3 regions of the Rhodoferax aquaticus genome follow, and region 3 is predicted to be linked to each of the others. Evidence: predicted binding sites of a transcription regulator. Region 3 holds the regulator's gene; each other region holds the start of a gene.
What was found. The regulator sigma-54, encoded in region 3, starts transcription at its own class of promoters, with help from an activator protein. The targets are predictions, from matches to a motif close to TGGCANGNAANCTGCTTT.
Positions count from the first base shown of each region.

Region 1: EXZ61_RS07525 (transglutaminase family protein) is a predicted target of sigma-54. The motif match lies at 1,814-1,831, and genes of this name have one in related genera.
Region 2: EXZ61_RS17665 (ANTAR domain-containing response regulator) is a predicted target of sigma-54. The motif match lies at 4,438-4,455, and genes of this name have one in related genera.

Region 1 covers NZ_CP036282.1:1,613,750-1,619,743, forward strand. The annotation lists gene EXZ61_RS07525 (transglutaminase family protein) at 1-1,723, opposite strand, end outside; gene EXZ61_RS07530 (circularly permuted type 2 ATP-grasp protein) at 2,038-3,552, shown strand; gene EXZ61_RS07535 (alpha-E domain-containing protein) at 3,568-4,524, shown strand; gene EXZ61_RS07540 (MFS transporter) at 4,674-5,906, shown strand.
Region 2 covers NZ_CP036282.1:3,823,642-3,829,635, forward strand. The annotation lists gene EXZ61_RS17645 (YbcC family protein) at 1-1,088, shown strand, start outside; gene EXZ61_RS17650 (bifunctional 2',3'-cyclic-nucleotide 2'-phosphodiesterase/3'-nucleotidase) at 1,165-3,120, opposite strand; gene EXZ61_RS17655 (hypothetical protein) at 3,107-3,292, opposite strand; gene EXZ61_RS17660 (TraB/GumN family protein) at 3,380-4,330, opposite strand; gene EXZ61_RS17665 (ANTAR domain-containing response regulator) at 4,469-5,116, shown strand; gene EXZ61_RS22420 (methyl-accepting chemotaxis protein) at 5,333-5,994, shown strand, end outside.
Region 3 covers NZ_CP036282.1:412,694-418,687, forward strand. The annotation lists gene argS (arginine--tRNA ligase) at 1-239, shown strand, start outside; gene EXZ61_RS01950 (SPOR domain-containing protein) at 263-907, shown strand; gene EXZ61_RS01955 (thiol:disulfide interchange protein DsbA/DsbL) at 966-1,619, shown strand; gene lptA (lipopolysaccharide transport periplasmic protein LptA) at 1,711-2,328, shown strand; gene lptB (LPS export ABC transporter ATP-binding protein) at 2,325-3,092, shown strand; gene rpoN (RNA polymerase factor sigma-54) at 3,208-4,806, shown strand; gene EXZ61_RS01975 (THUMP domain-containing class I SAM-dependent RNA methyltransferase) at 4,803-5,994, shown strand, end outside.

The sequences.
Region 1 (5,994 bases), 1.2 Mb from region 3:
GGAGTTGGCCACGGTCCACCGTGGGATCTCTCTCTACTAGGTAAGGGAAGTCACCTTGGCTCACCCACGGCAGAGAGTCTAGGGGTAAGCGCAGACCCATCGGAGAGTCACCAGGCATGAGGTACATGCGCTCATCACGGAAAAACCATGGGCCAGTCGTCCACCTGGGTCCCGCAAGCTTTGGGTTATTGGTTTGGGTTTTTGCGCCGCGGTCATCGGCCACTTTAAGAGGCAGCACATAGCCCACAACCGAATCCAGCTTTTGTTCAAAGACTCGCCGCAGACGCGCACGTTCCATCTCATCATCAAGCTTGCTGTTGAACGGATCTACATTGACCGGCAAGCGGCGCTCGCGCCACAGGTAGTACCAAGTGTCTTCATAACCAGCCTGCAGATACTTGTCGGTGAGTCCCAGATTGCAGGCTAAGCGAGATACAAAGCGCTGGGCATCTGTGGCTGTGTAGTGCGTCGGTTTGCGCTCATCGGTGAATAACTCTGGGTTGTTCCAGACTTTTTGCTTGTCGGCGCGCCAGTAAATATTAAGTGCCCAACGCGGCAATTGTTCGCCGGGATACCACTTGCCTTGGCCGAAATGCAGAAATCCACCTTGGCCGTATTCGTCACGCAGTTTGTGCACCAGTTCGGTTGCAAAGCCGCGTTTCGTGGGGCCCAAGGCGTCAGTGTTCCACTCAGGCGCATCGCGGTCGTTAACCGCCACAAACGTGGGTTCTCCTCCCATTGTTAGGCGCACATCACCCGCTAGGAGCTCGGAGTCCACGTGGTCGCCCAAGTGCATGACCGCAGCCCACTGCTCAGGGGTGTAAGGCTTGGTGACACGAGGAGACTCGTATAAACGCGTGACCTGCATGTGGTGTTGGAACTTCACTTCGCTCTCATCCACGCCACCTTCAATTGGCGCTGCTCCCGAGGGCTGCGGCGTGCAGGCCAATGGGATATGCCCCTCACCTGCCAAGAGACCGCTCGTAGCATCAAGGCCAATCCAGCCTGCGCCGGGCAAGTAAACCTCGCACCAAGCATGCAGGTCTGTGAAGTCCACTTCCGTGCCGCTAGGACCGTCGAGAGACTTCACATCGGGGGCGAGCTGAATCAAATAGCCCGATACAAAGCGCGCAGCAAGTCCGCAGTGCCTCAGCAATTGGACCAGCAGCCATGCAGAGTCACGGCATGAACCCGACCCTAGCGTCAGCGTCTCTTCCGGAGTTTGGACGCCCGGCTCCATGCGAATGGTGTAGTCCACAGACTGGTGAACCATGGTGTTGAGGTCCACCAAAAAGATCACGCTACGGCGTTTCGTTCGGTCAATCTTGTCCAAATACGCCTGCAGCAGGGGCGTCATAGGGTCCGCTGCCAAGTACGGCAGAAGCTCTTGTTTGAGCTCAGCCGCGTAGGTAAATGGGAACTCTTCGGCCTCGGGTTCAAGGAAGAAGTCGAACGGGTTGTACACGGCCATTTCGACGACTAAGTCGACGGTGACCTTGAACTCCTTTGTTTTTTCCGGAAAGACTAGCCGTGCTTGGTAGTTGGCAAATGGATCTTGTTGCCAATTCACAAAGTGGGTAGCTGGCTCGACTTTGAGGGAGTACGAGATGATTTTGCTGCGGCAATGGGGCGCTGGGCGCAGACGGATCACTTGGGGACCGAGATTGACTAAACGGTCGTAGGAGTAATGGGTGACGTGGTTCAGTGCTGCGTGGATGGACATGGGGCCGGTCTCGTTAAATCTCACACTGGAAAGGCGTTACCACAATTGCAGTAACGGCTACATAGTAGCAACAGGGCTTGTGCATGGCTCAAAGCAAGTCCTGCGCCAAACAGGGCTGGGTCTGCTGCAAGTCAGTATGCATCGTATTGGTGACAATGCGCGGTCATGGTGCCAAGGGTATACGCGGATGTAGCCCCAAAATGTGGCGTATCCCTAGGTAAAACGCTTAGGTGGCTTCACATTACCAAGCGCCATCGTGGTGCATGATATCGGTGGCCCAAAGCTTGCATAGAACGTGTTGAAAGAGGTCTTTTATGCGGAAATTCGATGAGATGTACACCCAGCTTCCCTACGAGTTTTTTACTCATGGCAAGCAAATACGCGAGCACTACAAGATCTATGACGAATGGCTAGCGCGCCAACCCGGCGACATGATGGCCAAACGTCGAGAAGAAGCGGAAATGATCTTCCGACGTGTGGGCATAACTTTTGCCGTATACGGCGAGAAGGACGAAGACGGAGCAGGCACTGAGCGCCTAATTCCGTTTGACCTGATCCCTCGCATCATTCCTGCCCATGAGTGGGGCAGCATGGAGCAAGGTTTGGTGCAGCGCGTCACTGCACTGAATCGGTTCATTTACGACATTTACCACGACCAAGAGATTCTCAAAGCGGGCATCGTGCCGCGCGAGCAGATTGAAAACAACGCGCAGTTTCGCCCCGAGATGATGGGCGTAGAGGTGCCCAACCGGATCTACTCGCAAATTTCGGGGATCGACATCGTGCGTGCGCCAGATGCCAATGGCAAAGGCGAGTACTACGTGCTAGAAGACAATTTGCGGGTGCCCAGTGGCGTGAGCTACATGCTGGAAGACCGCAAGATGATGATGCGTTTGTTCCCTGATTTGTTCAGCGCGCACCGTGTGGCCCCCATCGCCCACTACCCAGATTTGTTGTTAGAAACCCTGCGCGCTAGCAGTCCGGCCACGACCGCTGAGCCCACCGTCGTTGTATTGACGCCAGGCATGTACAACAGCGCCTATTTTGAGCACGCGTTCTTGGCGCAGCAAATGGGCGTTGAGCTGGTGGAGGGGCAAGACCTGATTGTGAAAGACAACTTTGTCTACATGCGCACGACCCGTGGTCCGCGCCGTGTAGACGTGATCTACCGCCGCGTAGATGACGACTTTTTGGACCCCACTGTCTTTAGGCCAACATCCACGCTGGGCTGCGCGGGGCTGATAAGTGCGTACCGCGCCGGAAACGTCACCATTTGCAATGCAGTCGGTACCGGTATTGCAGATGACAAGTCTATCTATCCCTACGTGCCGAAAATGATCGAGTTTTACTTGGGTGAAAAGCCCATTTTGAACAATGTGCCGACTTACATGTGCCGCAACAAGGACGACTTGGCGTACACCTTGGCCAACTTGAAAGACTTGGTCGTCAAAGAGGTGCATGGAGCAGGCGGCTACGGCATGTTGGTGGGTCCAGCGTCGACCCAGGCAGAGATTGAAGACTTCCGCAAGGCCTTGTTGGCTAACCCCAGTGGCTATATAGCGCAACCCACGCTCAGTCTGTCCAGTTGTCCCACCTTTGTGGAGAGCGGCATAGCGCCGCGCCACATTGACCTGCGGCCTTATGTGCTGTCTGGCAAGACAGTGCAAATGGTGCCTGGCGGCCTCACACGCGTTGCGCTGAAGGACGGCTCCTTGGTGGTCAACAGCAGCCAAGGCGGTGGCACCAAGGACACTTGGATCCTAGAAGAAGATGAGGTCGCGCCCGGCAGTGCCGCAACCTCCACCCAATCCCAAACGCAGTCAGCTTGAGAGAGGCTCCCAAATATGTTGTCAAGAACCGCTGACCATCTGTTCTGGATGTCCCGCTACACAGAGCGCGCGGAAAACACCGCGCGTATGTTGGATGTCAACTACCAAACTTCGCTGTTGCCGCAATCAGAAGCGGTTGCGCAACTGGGCTGGCAAGGCCTGCTGTCTATCAGTGAGTTGCTCTATAGCTACAAAGAGCGGCACGGCGAGATCCAAGCCCGTGAAGTCATGGACTTCATGGTCAAAGATGAGAGCAATCCATCGAGCATCATGTCTTGCCTGAGTGCGGCCCGTGAGAATGCGCGTGCCGTGCGCGGCGCACTGACCACCGAAGTGTGGGAGACGCAAAACACCACGTGGCTCGAAGTCAAGCGCATGATCAAGTCGGGTCAGTTTGAGCAAGACCCCGCCCAATTCTTTGAATGGGTGAAGTTCCGCTCCCACCTGTCGCGTGGAGTGACGGTGGGCACCATGCTGATCGACGAAGCTTTGCACTTCATGCGCATGGGAACCTTTTTAGAGCGTGCGGACAACACAGCGCGTTTGGTGGATGTGAAGTTTCATGCGGTACAAAGCGACTTCTTTGGCGCGGCGAGCGAGAAAGACCAAGAGTACGACTTCTACCACTGGAGCGCCATTTTGCGCAGCGTGTCGGGTTTTGAGGTGTACCGCAAGGTCTATCGCGACGTCATCAAACCGGAGCGCGTGGCTGAATTGTTGATTCTGCGTCCGGACATGCCTCGCTCCTTGCATGCTTGCATGAATGAAGTGCTGGCCAATTTGGAGCTGCTGGGGACCGACCCGCGCAGCGAAACCCTGCGCCGTGCTGGCAAGCTGCGCGCTGAGTTGGAGTATGGCCGCATTGACGAAATTTTGGCGACAGGTCTGCATGCCTACCTGTCTCAGTTTTTGGATCGCGTCAATGACATCGGTGCCCACATCGGCCGTGAGTTTTTGGTGCCGTTGAACTGATTATTGTTTGCCACGAGCTGCCCCACCGTGGCGGTGGGCTTGCACGTGTTGGGGAGGGTGGGCGCAGCTTGTCTGCTTGCGCCAAGATATTGACCGGTTGGCGCGTGTCTGCACAGAGCGGTAGCCCAGCCTGCTGCTAAGCTTTGGCCATGTCGCATGCCCATGAGTCAACCGCAACATCCTTGTTGCACAACAGACCCTTTATCCGTTTTTGGTGCGCCCGGCTCTTAGGCGTTACAGCGACCCAAATGCTGATGGTTGCCATTGCGTGGCACATGTACGACCTGACGTCCAGCGCATGGGACTTGGGCTTGGTGGGCTTGTTTCAGTTTGTGCCAGCCCTGTTGTTTACGCTGCCCGCCGGGCATACGGCTGACCGCTACCACCGGGGGCGCATTTTTGCAGCCTGCATGCTGCTGCAGGCCTGCGTGGGCCTTGTCTTGGTGCTGGCCACCGAACAAAGTTTTGCCACGCGTGGCTTGATTCTCGTGGTCTCTGTCATGCTGGGAATGGCCCGCGCCTTCCAAATGCCGGCGCAGCAGGCGCTCACCCCGTTGTTGGTGCCCGTGGCTCAGCTTCAAACCGCCGTGGCATGGAGCTCAAGTGGCATGCAGGTCGCGATCATTTGCGGCCCCGCATTGGGCGGCGTTCTGTACATCTGGGGCCCCTCTACGGTGTACGCCACCTGTGCTGTCCTGCTGGTGTGTGCGGTGGGGCTGGCTCTTTCGGTGCGCTACCCCCATCGTCCTGTTTATTTGGCTGCAACTTGGAGCAGTGTGTCGGCCGGGTTTCGCTTTGTATGGCAGCACAAAGTGCTCTTGGGTGCCACCTCGCTGGATTTGTTTGCGGTGTTGCTAGGTGGCGCGACTGCATTGCTGCCGATTTACTGTCGCGACATCTTGCACGTGGGCCCTGTGGGTTTGGGCTTGCTGCGCGGGGCACCGGCGGTTGGCGCGCTAGTCATGTCTTTGGCGCTGATTCGCTGGCCCTTGCGGCGCAGAGTGGGGCACAAGTTACTCACCGCTGTGGGCGTGTTTGGCTTAGCCACGGTGGTTTTTGGCCTTTCGCAGAGTTTTGCGCTCTCTTTGTTGGCCTTGGTCGTCACCGGGGCTGCCGACAGTGTGAGTGTGGTCACTCGCTCTACCCTCATGCAGCTGGAAACGCCTGACGACATGCGGGGTCGGGTCTCAGCGGTTAACTCCATTTTTATTGGGGCCTCTAATCAACTGGGAGAGTTTGAGTCTGGTGCCACGGCTGCACTGATGGGGGCTGTGGGCTCTACCGTCTTAGGTGGTGTAGGGACCGTGCTGGTTGCTGCCAGTTGGGTCAAGCTGTTTCCCGCACTTGCACACCGCGACACGATGGAACCTAGTGCGCGGTAGCGTTAAGGCTTACACAGCGTTAGAGTCCGGTTGCGACTCATCAGTCCAATGTGTCTCCTGCGCCCTCGGAGATTGCGTGGGATGCTAT
Region 2 (5,994 bases), 1.3 Mb from region 3:
ATGACCTCGATGGTCTGCCCGTGCGTTACCGGCCCCTGTGCCGCCCGCAGGTCACAGGCTTGGAACTGGATGCCAAAGTGACGCTTGCAGCGCGCGTGTTGCACGCCATGGGCTTGGACCGCCAGCTCGCGCCCTTGGTCTTGCTGGTGGGCCACGGCAGCCAAACGACCAACAATGCCCACGCAGCGGCTCTGGATTGCGGCGCATGCTGCGGCCAAACCGGTGAGGTCAACGCCCGAAGCCTGGCGCTGCTACTCAATGAGACAGCGGTGCGCCATGGCCTGCTCGCACACGGCATCACGATTCCAGAAGACACAGTGTTCGTGGCCGCGCTGCACAACACCACCACCGACGAGATCGAGGGCTTTGACCTAGACTTGCTACCCAGCGCTGCCCGCACGCGCTGGGACCGCTTGCAAAGCGTCTTCGCGCATGCCTGCGACCAGGTACGACGGGAACGGGCGCCCACACTGGGGCTGGACCCCAGTGCCACGCACACCGCGCTACTCAGCCAATTGCGTTTGCGCGCCAATGACGGCGCGCAAACGCGCCCCGAATGGGGCTTGGCGGGCAATGCGGCGTTCTTGATCGCACCACGGGCACGTAGCCGAGGTGTGCGCCTAGAGGGGCGCAGTTTTCTGCACGACTATGAGGCATCGCAGGATGCCGATGGCAGCGTGCTGGAACTGCTGATGACGGCCCCCATGCTCGTCACGCACTGGATTAACTGGCAATACCACGCCTCAACCTGCGAGCCGCTGCATTTGGGCAGCGGCAACAAGGTGCTGCACAACGTGGTGGGGGGCCACCTTGGCGTGTTTGAGGGCAATGGAGGCGACCTGCGCATTGGCTTGTCGCAACAATCTTTGCACGACGGCAAGCGGTGGATGCACGAACCTTTGCGGCTCACCGTGGTCATTGATGCACCCCAGCAAGCCATTGAAACCGTCATCCAGAAACATGCCGTGGTGCAGCAACTCTTAGACAACGGCTGGCTGTACCTGTGGCGATTTGATGCAAAGGGCTTGCAACAGTATGAACGCGGCAGCTGGAACGAAGTGCAGTTGCAAGCGCAGCAGGGCCACTGAACTCCACCGGGCTTGCCCAATAAGAAAAAGGCCCCTGCCCCGCAGTCGCACTGACCACGGGACCAGGGCCTTGGGCTTAGTAGCCCAGTTCGTAGAGCGCTGAACCGTCGCCGTTGTCTTTCACCAAGCGGATGCTGGGGTGTTTGTCCAAATACTTTTGGGCAGCGCTGGCAGACAAGAAGGTAGGTTTGACGCCGGGGATGGCGGCAATGCGCCAATTGCCGTCTGCGCTGGGGTTCACTTGTTTGCCGGGGGCCAAGGTGTCCATCATGGTGAGGTATTCGACCAGGGTCTGGCGGTTTTCCTCTGGCGCATCTAGCACCACTTTGCTGGCGTTCAGTCCAGGGAAGTTGCCGCCTCCATAGGCACGGTAGTTGTTGGTGGCCACAATGAACTTGGCGTCCAAGCGAATGGGCGCACCTTCAAAACGCAGGTTCTTGATCCGGCTGGACGCTGCAGACACCACGGCGCCCTTGGTGTCGTACTTGGCGGGCTGGGTCACATCCACCTCGTAGCTCACACCGTCTATGGCGTCAAAGTTGTAGGAGGGAAAGGCGTCATTGAGCAGGGCTTGGGGCGCGGTGCCTTTGGGGTCAATTTGGTTGAACTGCCCGGCTGACATTTCCAGCCACTCTTTAATCTCTGCACCGGTCAGCAGCATGGCCTTAAGGGTGTTGGGGTAGATGTACAGGTCGGCCACGTGCTTGATGGCCAAGGGCCCCGCGGGAATGTCGGTGTAGTAGCCCCAGCCTTGGCGTCCGCCCGATTTAAAAGGCGCAGCTGCCGAAAGCACAGGGTACTTTTCGTACTCGGTACCCTGCATAGCACGTTTGACGTAGGCAATTTGCGCGTTGGACACGATTTGCACGGAGGAATCATCGCCCACCTGCGCGAAGTAGCTGTAAATGGGTGCGCTGCTAAAGGCCACCTTGCCACGCACGTACTCCAAGGTTTGTGCGTGCTCTGCACCAACGGCTTTTTCGACCATGGGGTCGATCTCGGCCACGGACTTCTTGGCCACACGGTCAAAGATGGGGCGTATGGTGGAGCGGCTGTCCACCACTTTCCACGCGCCGCTGCTGTTGTCCAGTGTGAAGTCCACCACGCCCAAATGGTCACCCCAGCGACCTGGCATGACAGCAGCAACCCCGTTGATCGTGCCACGCTCGATGTCCACTTTGGGGTAGGTGGCAAACGCCTTGCTCGGGAACTCGGCATGCGCATGGCCGAACAAAATGGCGTCGATACTTGGCACCTCGGCCAAGCGCGACACCGAGTTTTCCGCAAACTGCCCTACCTCACCTTTTTCAAACCCGGAATGCGGAATGGCGATCACCAGTTGTGCGCCCTTGGCTCGCATTTCAGGCACATACTTTTTCGCCATATCAGCCATATCCAGGGTGACGACCTGACCTTCTAAGTTGGCCTTGTCCCACTGCATGATTTGGGGTGGCACAAAGCCAATCACGCCGACCTTGAGGTTGTGACTGGCACCTTGGGAGTCTTTGAAGGTGCGGTCCAACAGCACATAAGGTGTGAAAGCATGCGTTGGGTTGGCGCTGTCCTTGGCGGTGTTATCCAAAAACACATTGGAATTGACGTAAGGGAAGTTGGCGCCCTGCAAGGAGCGGCGCAAAAACGCCAGGCCGTAATTGAATTCGTGGTTGCCAATGTTGGCGGCGTCATAGCCCATCTGGTTCATCACCTTGTAGGCGGGGTGAACTTGCCCCTCTTTGAGTGGGTGCACTTTGGCCACCAAGTCTCCCAAGGGGTTACCTTGCAACAAGTCTCCGTTGTCAAACAGCATACTGTTGGTCGCCTCGCCCCGCGCAGCCTTGATCAGGCTAACCGTGCGTGCCAAACCGTATTGGTCGGTCGCTTTGTCTTGGTAGTAGTCGTAGCTCAACAGGTTCATGTGCACATCAGTCGTCTCTAAGATGCGCAGTTTGAGTTCAGCCGCGTTGGCCCCGGCACCCAATGACCCCGCAATTAGCAGGGCCATCAAGGCGGCATTCCATCTAAATTTTTGCATTGCATTGGCTCCAAAACTTCATCATAGCCACCGCCACGTCTTCCATTTTGATGCGCAGCAAGTAGGCATGCTTTCGTGTCGCCTTGTTGACAGGCTGCGCCGCTTGGCCCAAGACAAAGGCATCCAAAGGCCCGGCGCTTGCGCTACCACCTACTGCCCCACCGTGAAGCATGATCCGTCTACCGATGAGAATGCGGCCTTAGTCTCAGCCAAGCACTCGCACGGAGTTACCACACGCTGGACTCTAAGGCCTGCTCCATTAGTACAAGCGCTGTACCGTGTAGCCCTGCTTCGCCAGTAGGGTGGGTAAGCCGGTGGGGCCTGCCAAATGTAAGGCGCCCACCGCCAACAACACCTTGGTCCCCGCAGCATGCAGCGCATCCAATCGTTGGGCCATGACAGGGTTGCGGTCATCCACCAAGCGTTTCATAGCTGCTTTCTCTGAAGCCGTTTTGATACAGGCACACCAGGCGGCGTAATTTTCCAGGGTAGCCAAGTCATGGTTTGCCCAGGCTTGCATCAGCTTGATCAACATACTGCGGGTTTTGCCGCTCTCCAAGTCGCGCAAGGCCGAGGCCACGTCAGCATTGCGTTGTGCAAGGGGCGCCTTGTCATCGCGCAATGCCTCCAGCTGCTCGTCAACGGTTTCCAAAGACACGATGGGTCGCTGGGCAGCGTTCGCCATCAGTGCCATTTGCAAGTCAATGCCATAGGTGGGCTCCAAGCCCTGGTCCCGCGCTACCATGCTCGCCAGAGTGGCTAGCTGCATCTCGGGGCGATAGCGCACCAAAGCCTCTCGTGCTATACAAAGCCGGTCCGCCACCGCCTGCATGCGCGCGTTCAAAGCGGCTGGCAAAGGTGGCGCAGTCTTCGCGCTCATCTTCTGCTCCAGGGTGCTCGCAGTCTCTGGCTCTAAGGGATTTATTTCTAGTGCAAGCACATCCGCTTCATGCCACGCCTGCCCCAAAACAGGTCCAGGAAACGCCCAGTCCCACGCAGCCACGTGCGCGGTCCCATAGACATAAGAACTGTGCCCACCTTTGCTTACCCGCCACAAAAACCCGCGGTCTCGGACATTGGCCTGGGCCGTCGCGATGTGCTCGGTGCTAGGCGCCTGAGGCTGCGCAGTGCATTCGGCCAAGGCTTGCCCAGCCCAAAGACCCAGCACCAAAACCACCACGCGGCCCAGGCCATAAGTTTTGTAATTCACATGTACCCCGTTTCCATCGTCTGTAGCATGGCACGCGGCCCTGCGCCCTAGCTTGCGCCCATCACCGGTTAGCAAGTGCTCAGTGTAAGGGGCCCCAAGCACCCTTATGGTGCGAAACTTGCTTGCATGCCGTTCACCATGACCGAAGCACTGCGAATTGTTGTCATCACTGCGGAACTGGATGTTGAGGATCCGGGCGACAGCCATGCCCTTGAGCAGGCGGAGCGCTCGCGCAGCTTGCGTATTGGTTTGCTTGAAAATGGGTTCAACTTGGTGGCCTCCCTGCCGCCCGACGTTTTTTTGACCGAACGTTTGGCCCAGTTGCAGCCCGACTTGATCATTGTCGACGCGGAAAGCGAAGCGAGAGATGCACTGGAACATGTTGTCATGGCCACGCGTGATGCGCGCCGCCCCATCGTCATGTTTACCAATGACCATGACGCAGACAATGCCCGCGCTGCAGTGGCTGCGGGTGTGTCGGCCTACATCGTCGCGGGGCTTCAAGCCGAACGCATACGGCCGATTCTGGATGTCGCGCTGGCCCGCTTCCAACACGAACAAGCGCTGCGCCAAGAGCTGGCAGACACACGCGACGAACTCAATGCACTGAGCGCCACCTTGCAAGACCGCAAGGTGATTGACCGGGCCAAAGCATTGCTGATGCAGCGTCAGCAGCTCAGCGAGGACGCGGCGTACGCCAAGCTGCGCAAAACCGCCATGGACAAAAACCTGAAGATCGTGGAAGTGGCCCAGCGCATACTGGACGTGGCCGAGCTGTGGTCCTGATCAGAGCAGCGTGTCAGTCAGTGGCGTCAAAGGTTCCCTGAGACTGGCAAGCGTTGATGGAAGGCGGCTGGAATCTGCTGAGCACAGCGCCCGATAAGCCCCTCAAATATTCCGCCCAAGCACAGTGAATCCCCCTAAACTGGAGGCGTCGAGAGCACTTGAAGAATAGTGGGTCCGTGCAAGCCCTATGAAAAAACCCTTCCGAAAGCCCAGCGTATGGTCAAGAACCTGAGTATCAAAGCCCGTTTGTCTTTGGCATTTGCAGCTGTCGTTGGATTGTTTGCAATTACTTTGGTGGTGGTGGCCTCGTACCTCGCCAGCCTCGCGAGCGACGTTAAAACTATCCACGGGGACACCCTCAAATTTGTTCTGATCGTAGGGGATATGAACTTAGCCCGTTCTGATGTCCAACAGTTTTTGACCGATGTATCGGCCACGCATGACCCCGACGGGTACAAAGACGCCGACGACGCGGCCAAGCGGTTTCGCGCAGGCGTGGCTAGCTTCAAGGCTAAGCTGGAAGCCGAAAGCAAGACGGGGAATCCCCAAGCAAAAGCGGAAGCAGACAAAGACCTCGCTGTCTTGCAAGAAGTGGATGCAAGTTTCACCAAGTTTTACGACATGGGCAAGGTCATGGCCAAAACGTATATGGACCAAGGCATGGAAGCTGGCAACGCAGTCATGAAAGGCGCCAACGGATCTGCTGGGTTTGACGCTGCAAGCGAAGACCTTCAGAAAGTTCTTGACAAGTTCCACGCAGACCAAGTCGAAGAAGCAAACCATATCACCGATCGTGCATTGGGCAAGTCGAATGCCATGATGGCCGTCATGGCGGTTAGCGCCGTCACCGCTGTGCTTCTGGCCGTTGGCTTTGGCAG
Region 3 (5,994 bases):
TGCTCTTGGCCAAGTACCCCGAGATGCTCAGCGCTGCGGCTTCAGGTTTTGCGCCGCATGATGTGACTTTTTACCTGCGTGAACTCGCGGCTAGCTACCACAGCTATTACGATGCTGAGCGCATCTTGGTGGATGACGTGCAAGTCAAGCAGGCGCGTTTGGCCTTGGTGGCGGCCACCGCCCAAGTGCTGCGCAACGGCTTGGCGGTGCTGGGCGTAAGCGCTCCGCAAAAAATGTAAGGTTTTCAATGAAAAGGCAGGGCATGAAAAATCAGCGCGGCGGTACCTTCTTGGGCTTCGTCATCGGAGTCGTCTTTGGTTTGGGTGTTGCCTTGGCGGTGGCGGTCTATGTGACCAAAGTGCCCGTGCCTTTTCTGAACAAGAGCCAAAGCCGCTCCGCCGAGCAAGACGTTGCTGAAGCCCAGAAAAACAAAGACTGGGACCCGAACTCGCCGCTGTATGGCAAGAACCCGGTCAAGCCCGCACCTGCGCCAGAGCCTGCTGCCGACCCCAACGCCAAGCCTGCGGACGCTAAAGCCGAAGCCAAGCCCGATCCGAAGGCTGAACCTAAGGCAGCGGCAAAGCCCGATGCCAAGGCGGATGCCAAAGCGCCTTCCGCGGATCCCTTGGGTGATTTGGCCAAGGCCAAAATGGCCACCGCCGATGGTGAAGGGGTGAGCTACTTTGTCCAAGTTGGCGCGTTTAAAACCTCCGAAGATGCAGAAGCGCACCGGGCCAAACTCTCGCTGAGCGGCATTGAGACCAAGGTGTCAGAGCGTGAGCAATCCGGGCGCACGGTGTTCAGGGTGCGCGTTGGCCCGTTCGAAAAAAAGGATGAGGCCGAGCGTTCCAAAGAAAAGTTGGACAAAGCCGGCCTAGACACTTCGTTGGTGCGCGTGCAGCGCTAAACCCCGGAACTATTGCGACCCTTTGTGGTCACATTCCAAGCTTATGGAGATCTCTTACATGAAACGTCGTGAATTTACGCAAGTCGCTGCTGGTGCAGTCGCCGCTTCGGGCCTGTGGGTGGCACCTGCAGCCCATGCCCAGTTTAAAAAGCCTGAGGCCGGCACGGATTACCAAGTTCTAGATATCCGCGCGGCGGTGGACGCACCCGCAGGCAAGATTGAAGTGGTCGAGTTCTTTTGGTACAACTGCCCGCACTGCAACGCGTTCGAGCCCACCTTGGAAGCGTGGGTCAAAAAGCTGCCCAAAGACGTTGCATTCCGGCGGGCTCCCGTCGCGTTTCGCGACGATTTTGTGCCCCAACAACGTCTCTACTACACGCTGGAGGCTATGGGCCTGTTGGACAAGCTGCACGCCAAAGTGTTTCAGGCGATCCACGCGCAGCGCCTGGATTTGTCAAAAGGCGAAGGCATCACCGCGTGGGTGGCCCAGCAAGGCGTAGACAAGGCCAAGTTTGTGGAGCAGTACAACTCCTTCACGGTCGTTACCAAAGCCCAAAAGGCATCCAAGCTGCAAAATGCCTACAAGGTAGAAGGTGTGCCCGCCTTGGGCGTTGCAGGGCGTTACTACACGGACGGATCTATCGCGCGCAGCATGGAGCGCGCCTTGCAAGTGGTCGACGCTTTGGTGGCCGGTATTCGCGCCGGCGCTTAAGCGCTTCATAGGTTTTCGCGCTCTAAAAGGCGCGGACTTGGGCCGTCGCTGGGTACAATGCCCCATGCGTTTTAGCAAGTTCCGTGCCTTTATGAAAAATCCCTGTTTCTATGTAATGTGGTCCTTGGCGATTGCCTTGGTGACCAGCCCGGTGTTTGCCGAAAAGGCAGACCGAGACAAACCTATGAACATCGAGGCCGACGCATTGCGCTACGACGACCTCAAACAGGTGAGCATCTTTACAGGGCGCGTGGTGTTGACCAAAGGCACTATCCAAATTCGTGGCCACCAAGTGGAGGTGCGCCAAGACCCCGATGGGTACCAATTTGGCCGCGTGATCGCCGCGCCTGACGCCTTGGCATTTTTTCGCCAAAAGCGTGAAGGTCTTGAAGAGTTCATTGAGGGTGAGGGCGAAACCATTGACTACGATGGCAAGGCAGACACCGTCAAGTTCACCAAAAAGGCGGTACTACGGCGCTTGCGTGGGGCTGTATTGGCAGACGAGATCACTGGTGGCGTCATCGTCTACGAAAACCTGACTGATATGTTTACGGTGGATGGCAACCATAGCAAAGGCGTTGCTGGTGCACCCACTGGGGGCCGCGTGCGAGCCATGTTGACACCTAAACCCGATGCGGTGGCACCCGGTACAGGGGCTGCAGCGCCAGCACTGCGCGCGACCACGACCTTAGGAGCACCGGCCAAGTGAGTGCGCATTCAGAAGTTGCCCCGGTGAGTAGTCTAGAAGCGCACCACCTGCAAAAGTCTTACGGCAAACGACAAGTCGTTAAAGACGTGTCACTGGCAGTGCGTACCGGCGAAGTGGTGGGCTTATTGGGCCCAAATGGCGCAGGTAAGACCACCTCGTTTTACATGATTGTGGGGCTCTTGCGAGCCAGTGCGGGCGACATCACCATTGATGGCCAGTCCATTGAGCACATGCCCATTCACCGCCGCGCACGCCTGGGCTTGGGGTATTTGCCGCAAGAGCAATCTATTTTTCGCAAGCTCAACGTGGAAGACAACGTGCGCGCCGTGCTGGAATTGCAAAAAGACGCCGACGGCAAGGCACTGAGCGGCGGTGAAATTGAATCGCGCCTGACGGCTTTGTTGCAAGACCTGCGCGTCGAGCATTTGCGCGAAAGTCCTTCTTTGGCCTTGTCCGGCGGTGAGCGGCGGCGTGTTGAAATTGCACGCGCCTTGGCCACCCGACCACGGTTTATCTTGCTGGATGAGCCATTTGCCGGTATTGACCCGATTGCGGTGATAGAGATTCAGCGCATCATCAATTTCTTGAAGGGTCGCGGCATTGGCGTTCTGATTACGGACCACAACGTGCGTGAAACACTGGGTATTTGTGACCACGCGTACATCATCAGTGACGGCCGCGTGCTGGCGCAAGGCACTCCTACCGAGATCGTGGACAACGCAGATGTGCGCCGTGTCTACCTCGGCGAAAACTTCAAGATGTGACCATGGCAAGTGTGCGCAAACGCTTCCTAGGCCTTGGCCCGCGAAGCGCCTTCTCTCGCTTAGTTTGGCCCCATGCCCCGTGCAGCCCTTTTAACGTCCGCAGGGTGGTTGTGAGATGAAGCAAGGGCTTTCCCTACGCGTCTCGCAACACCTAGCGCTGACGCCGCAACTGCAGCAATCTATTCGCCTCTTGCAGCTCTCTACCTTGGAGCTAAGCCAAGAAGTGGAGCAGATGCTGGATGAAAATCCGTTTCTGGAGCTCACCCAAGACGAGGCTGTGCGTGAAGACTTTGGCATTGCCCAGGCTGATACGCCGGTGACGCGCGACGACCGGGAAGCCGAAACTGCTCCTACTTCTATAGCTGACTACGCAAGTACCACGAGCGCTGAGGCCACCAATGACGATGAAGCCACCCCGCTGTCTGCCGATGATGGCGTGAGTTGGGAGGGCGATGGCACCACCGACATGGCGCCGGACGACGGCGAATGGGGTGGTGAAGCCAAGGCCAGTACCAACAACCTTGGTGATGATGGTGACTTTGACGCCACGGAGTTGGCGCGCACCCAAGAGTCTTTACAAGCCCATTTGCACCGCCAAGCGCTGCGCTTGCGCCTGAGCCCCACCGACACAGCCGCCCTGCGGTTTTTGATTGAGTCGCTCAACGACGACGGCTATTTGGATGAGCCACTGGAGGACCTTGCGCGTGGCTTGTGCGGCGGCGACTTGGATCAGCTCGATGATTTGGTTCACCACTTCACGGTCGCCCTGCACTTGTTGCATAGCCTAGAGCCCGTAGGGGTAGGCGCACGCAATTTGGGCGAGTGTTTGCGCTTGCAGCTCAAAGCCCTGCAGGCGGATGAGGATCTGAGCGATGAGCGCAGCGCCTTGCTGGCGGTGGCCGTGCGGATGTGCTCCCAGCCCATGGATTTGCTGGCTCGCCGTGACATCAAGCGCTTGGTGCAGCTGTGCGATGCCACCGATGCGCAAGTGCGCGAAGCCATTGCACTGATCGCGCGCTTGGAACCCAAGCCGGGGCGGCGTTTTGTGGACGTGCAGCGCAACATTGTGGTGCCCGATGTGCTGGTCGTTCCTGTGAGCAAGCGGCCTGGTGTAGTGAATACCAAGTTTCGGGTACTGCTTAACCCAGAGGTGATGCCGCGCTTACGAGTCCATGATATTTATGCCAATGTGCTGCGCAACCACCGTGGCGGCAAAGACACTGCCAGCCACGCTGCGCTGCAACAGCGCTTGCAAGAAGCCCGCTGGTTCATCAAGAATATCCAGCAGCGCTTTGACACGATTCTGCGGGTGAGCACGGCCATCGTCGAGCGGCAAAGTAGTTTTTTTGTGCATGGTGAACTGGCCATGCGCCCCTTGGTGTTGCGTGAAATTGCGGATGAGCTGGGCTTGCACGAGTCCACCATCAGCCGGGTCACCACGGCCAAGTACATGGCTACGCCCTTTGGTACCTTTGAGCTGAAATACTTCTTTGGCTCAGGTCTGGGCACCGAGTCGGGGGGTAACGCGTCCAGTACGGCAGTGCGGGCCTTGATCAAACAATTCATCAGTGCGGAGAGCAATCTCAAACCGCTGTCCGACAACCAAATCTCCGACATGCTCAAAGAGCAGGGCATTGAATGTGCCCGCCGTACGGTTGCCAAATACCGCGAAGGGCTCAAAATTGCCCCCGCTTCGCTAAGGAAAGCCCTGTGAACCAACTCCAACTCTTTTTACCCTGCGCCGCCGGCGTAGAAGACTATCTGGCGCCTGAGATTCTGCAAATCACAGGTTTGCCACCGGGGTGCATTACCAAGCAGCGCGGTGGCGTGGCGGTGCGCACTTCGTTTGCCCATGCCATGCTGCTCAATCTGTACAGCCGCTTGGCGCAGCGTGTGCTGGTGCTCTTGTCGTACACCGAGTACCGCAACGAACAAGACCTCTATCGCGCGGCTTGCGAAGTACCGTGGGAGCGCTGGTTCACACCCCGTCAAAGCATCAAGGTGGAAGTGACGGCCCAACACAGCCCTCTCACGTCCTTGAACTTTGCGGCCTTGAAGGTCAAAGACGCGGTGTGCGACCGGTTTCGCGAAAAAGCCAATGGCGTGCGCCCCGATGTGGACACCCAGTGGCCCGATGTGCGCATTTTTGCCCACCTGACCACGGATGCGTGCTCGCTGTACATCGACACCTCGGGCGAACCCTTGTTCAAGCGCGGCTGGCGCGAAGACAAAGGCGATGCGCCATTGAAAGAAACCTTGGCAGCCGCCATGATTGCCGCCAGCGGCTGGGCCTCTGGAGAAGAGGACCTGCTGCCCTTGTACGACCCCTGCTGCGGCAGCGGCACCGTGGCCATTGAGGCAGCGCAAATCGCCTGCAATATTGCGGCTGGCAGCTTGCGGCGCTTTGCGTTCGAGAAGTACGTGCCTTTTCAGCCCCAAGCATGGGCTGCCCTCAAACAAGAGGCTGCTGCCAATGTGGTCAAGCCCGAGCCTGGACAAACGACCCTGATCTACGGCAGTGATGTGTCCCACCGTATGGTGGACTTTGCCCAGCGCAACGCAGAGCGCGCAGGTGTGGGCGATGTGATTGAGTTTCGCGGTGGCGATGCCTTGCAACGTATGCCTCCTATAGAAGGCGGCGGCGTGATGGTGATGAACCCACCCTACGGCGAGCGCATTGGCATTGGCGGTGTAGCCGGGGAGGGCGAGCAAGCCCGTTTTGGCGCGCGGGAGTTGGCGCACACCGAAGACGGTGGCGAGTTCTTTAGCCAACTGGCCAGCCACTGGAAGAAGCACTACGCAGGCTGGAGCGCTTGGGTGCTCACGCCTGACCTCAAGCTGCCCGGAAAAATGCGTCTCAAAGAATCGCGCCGCGTGCCCATGTGGAATGGCCCACTGGAGT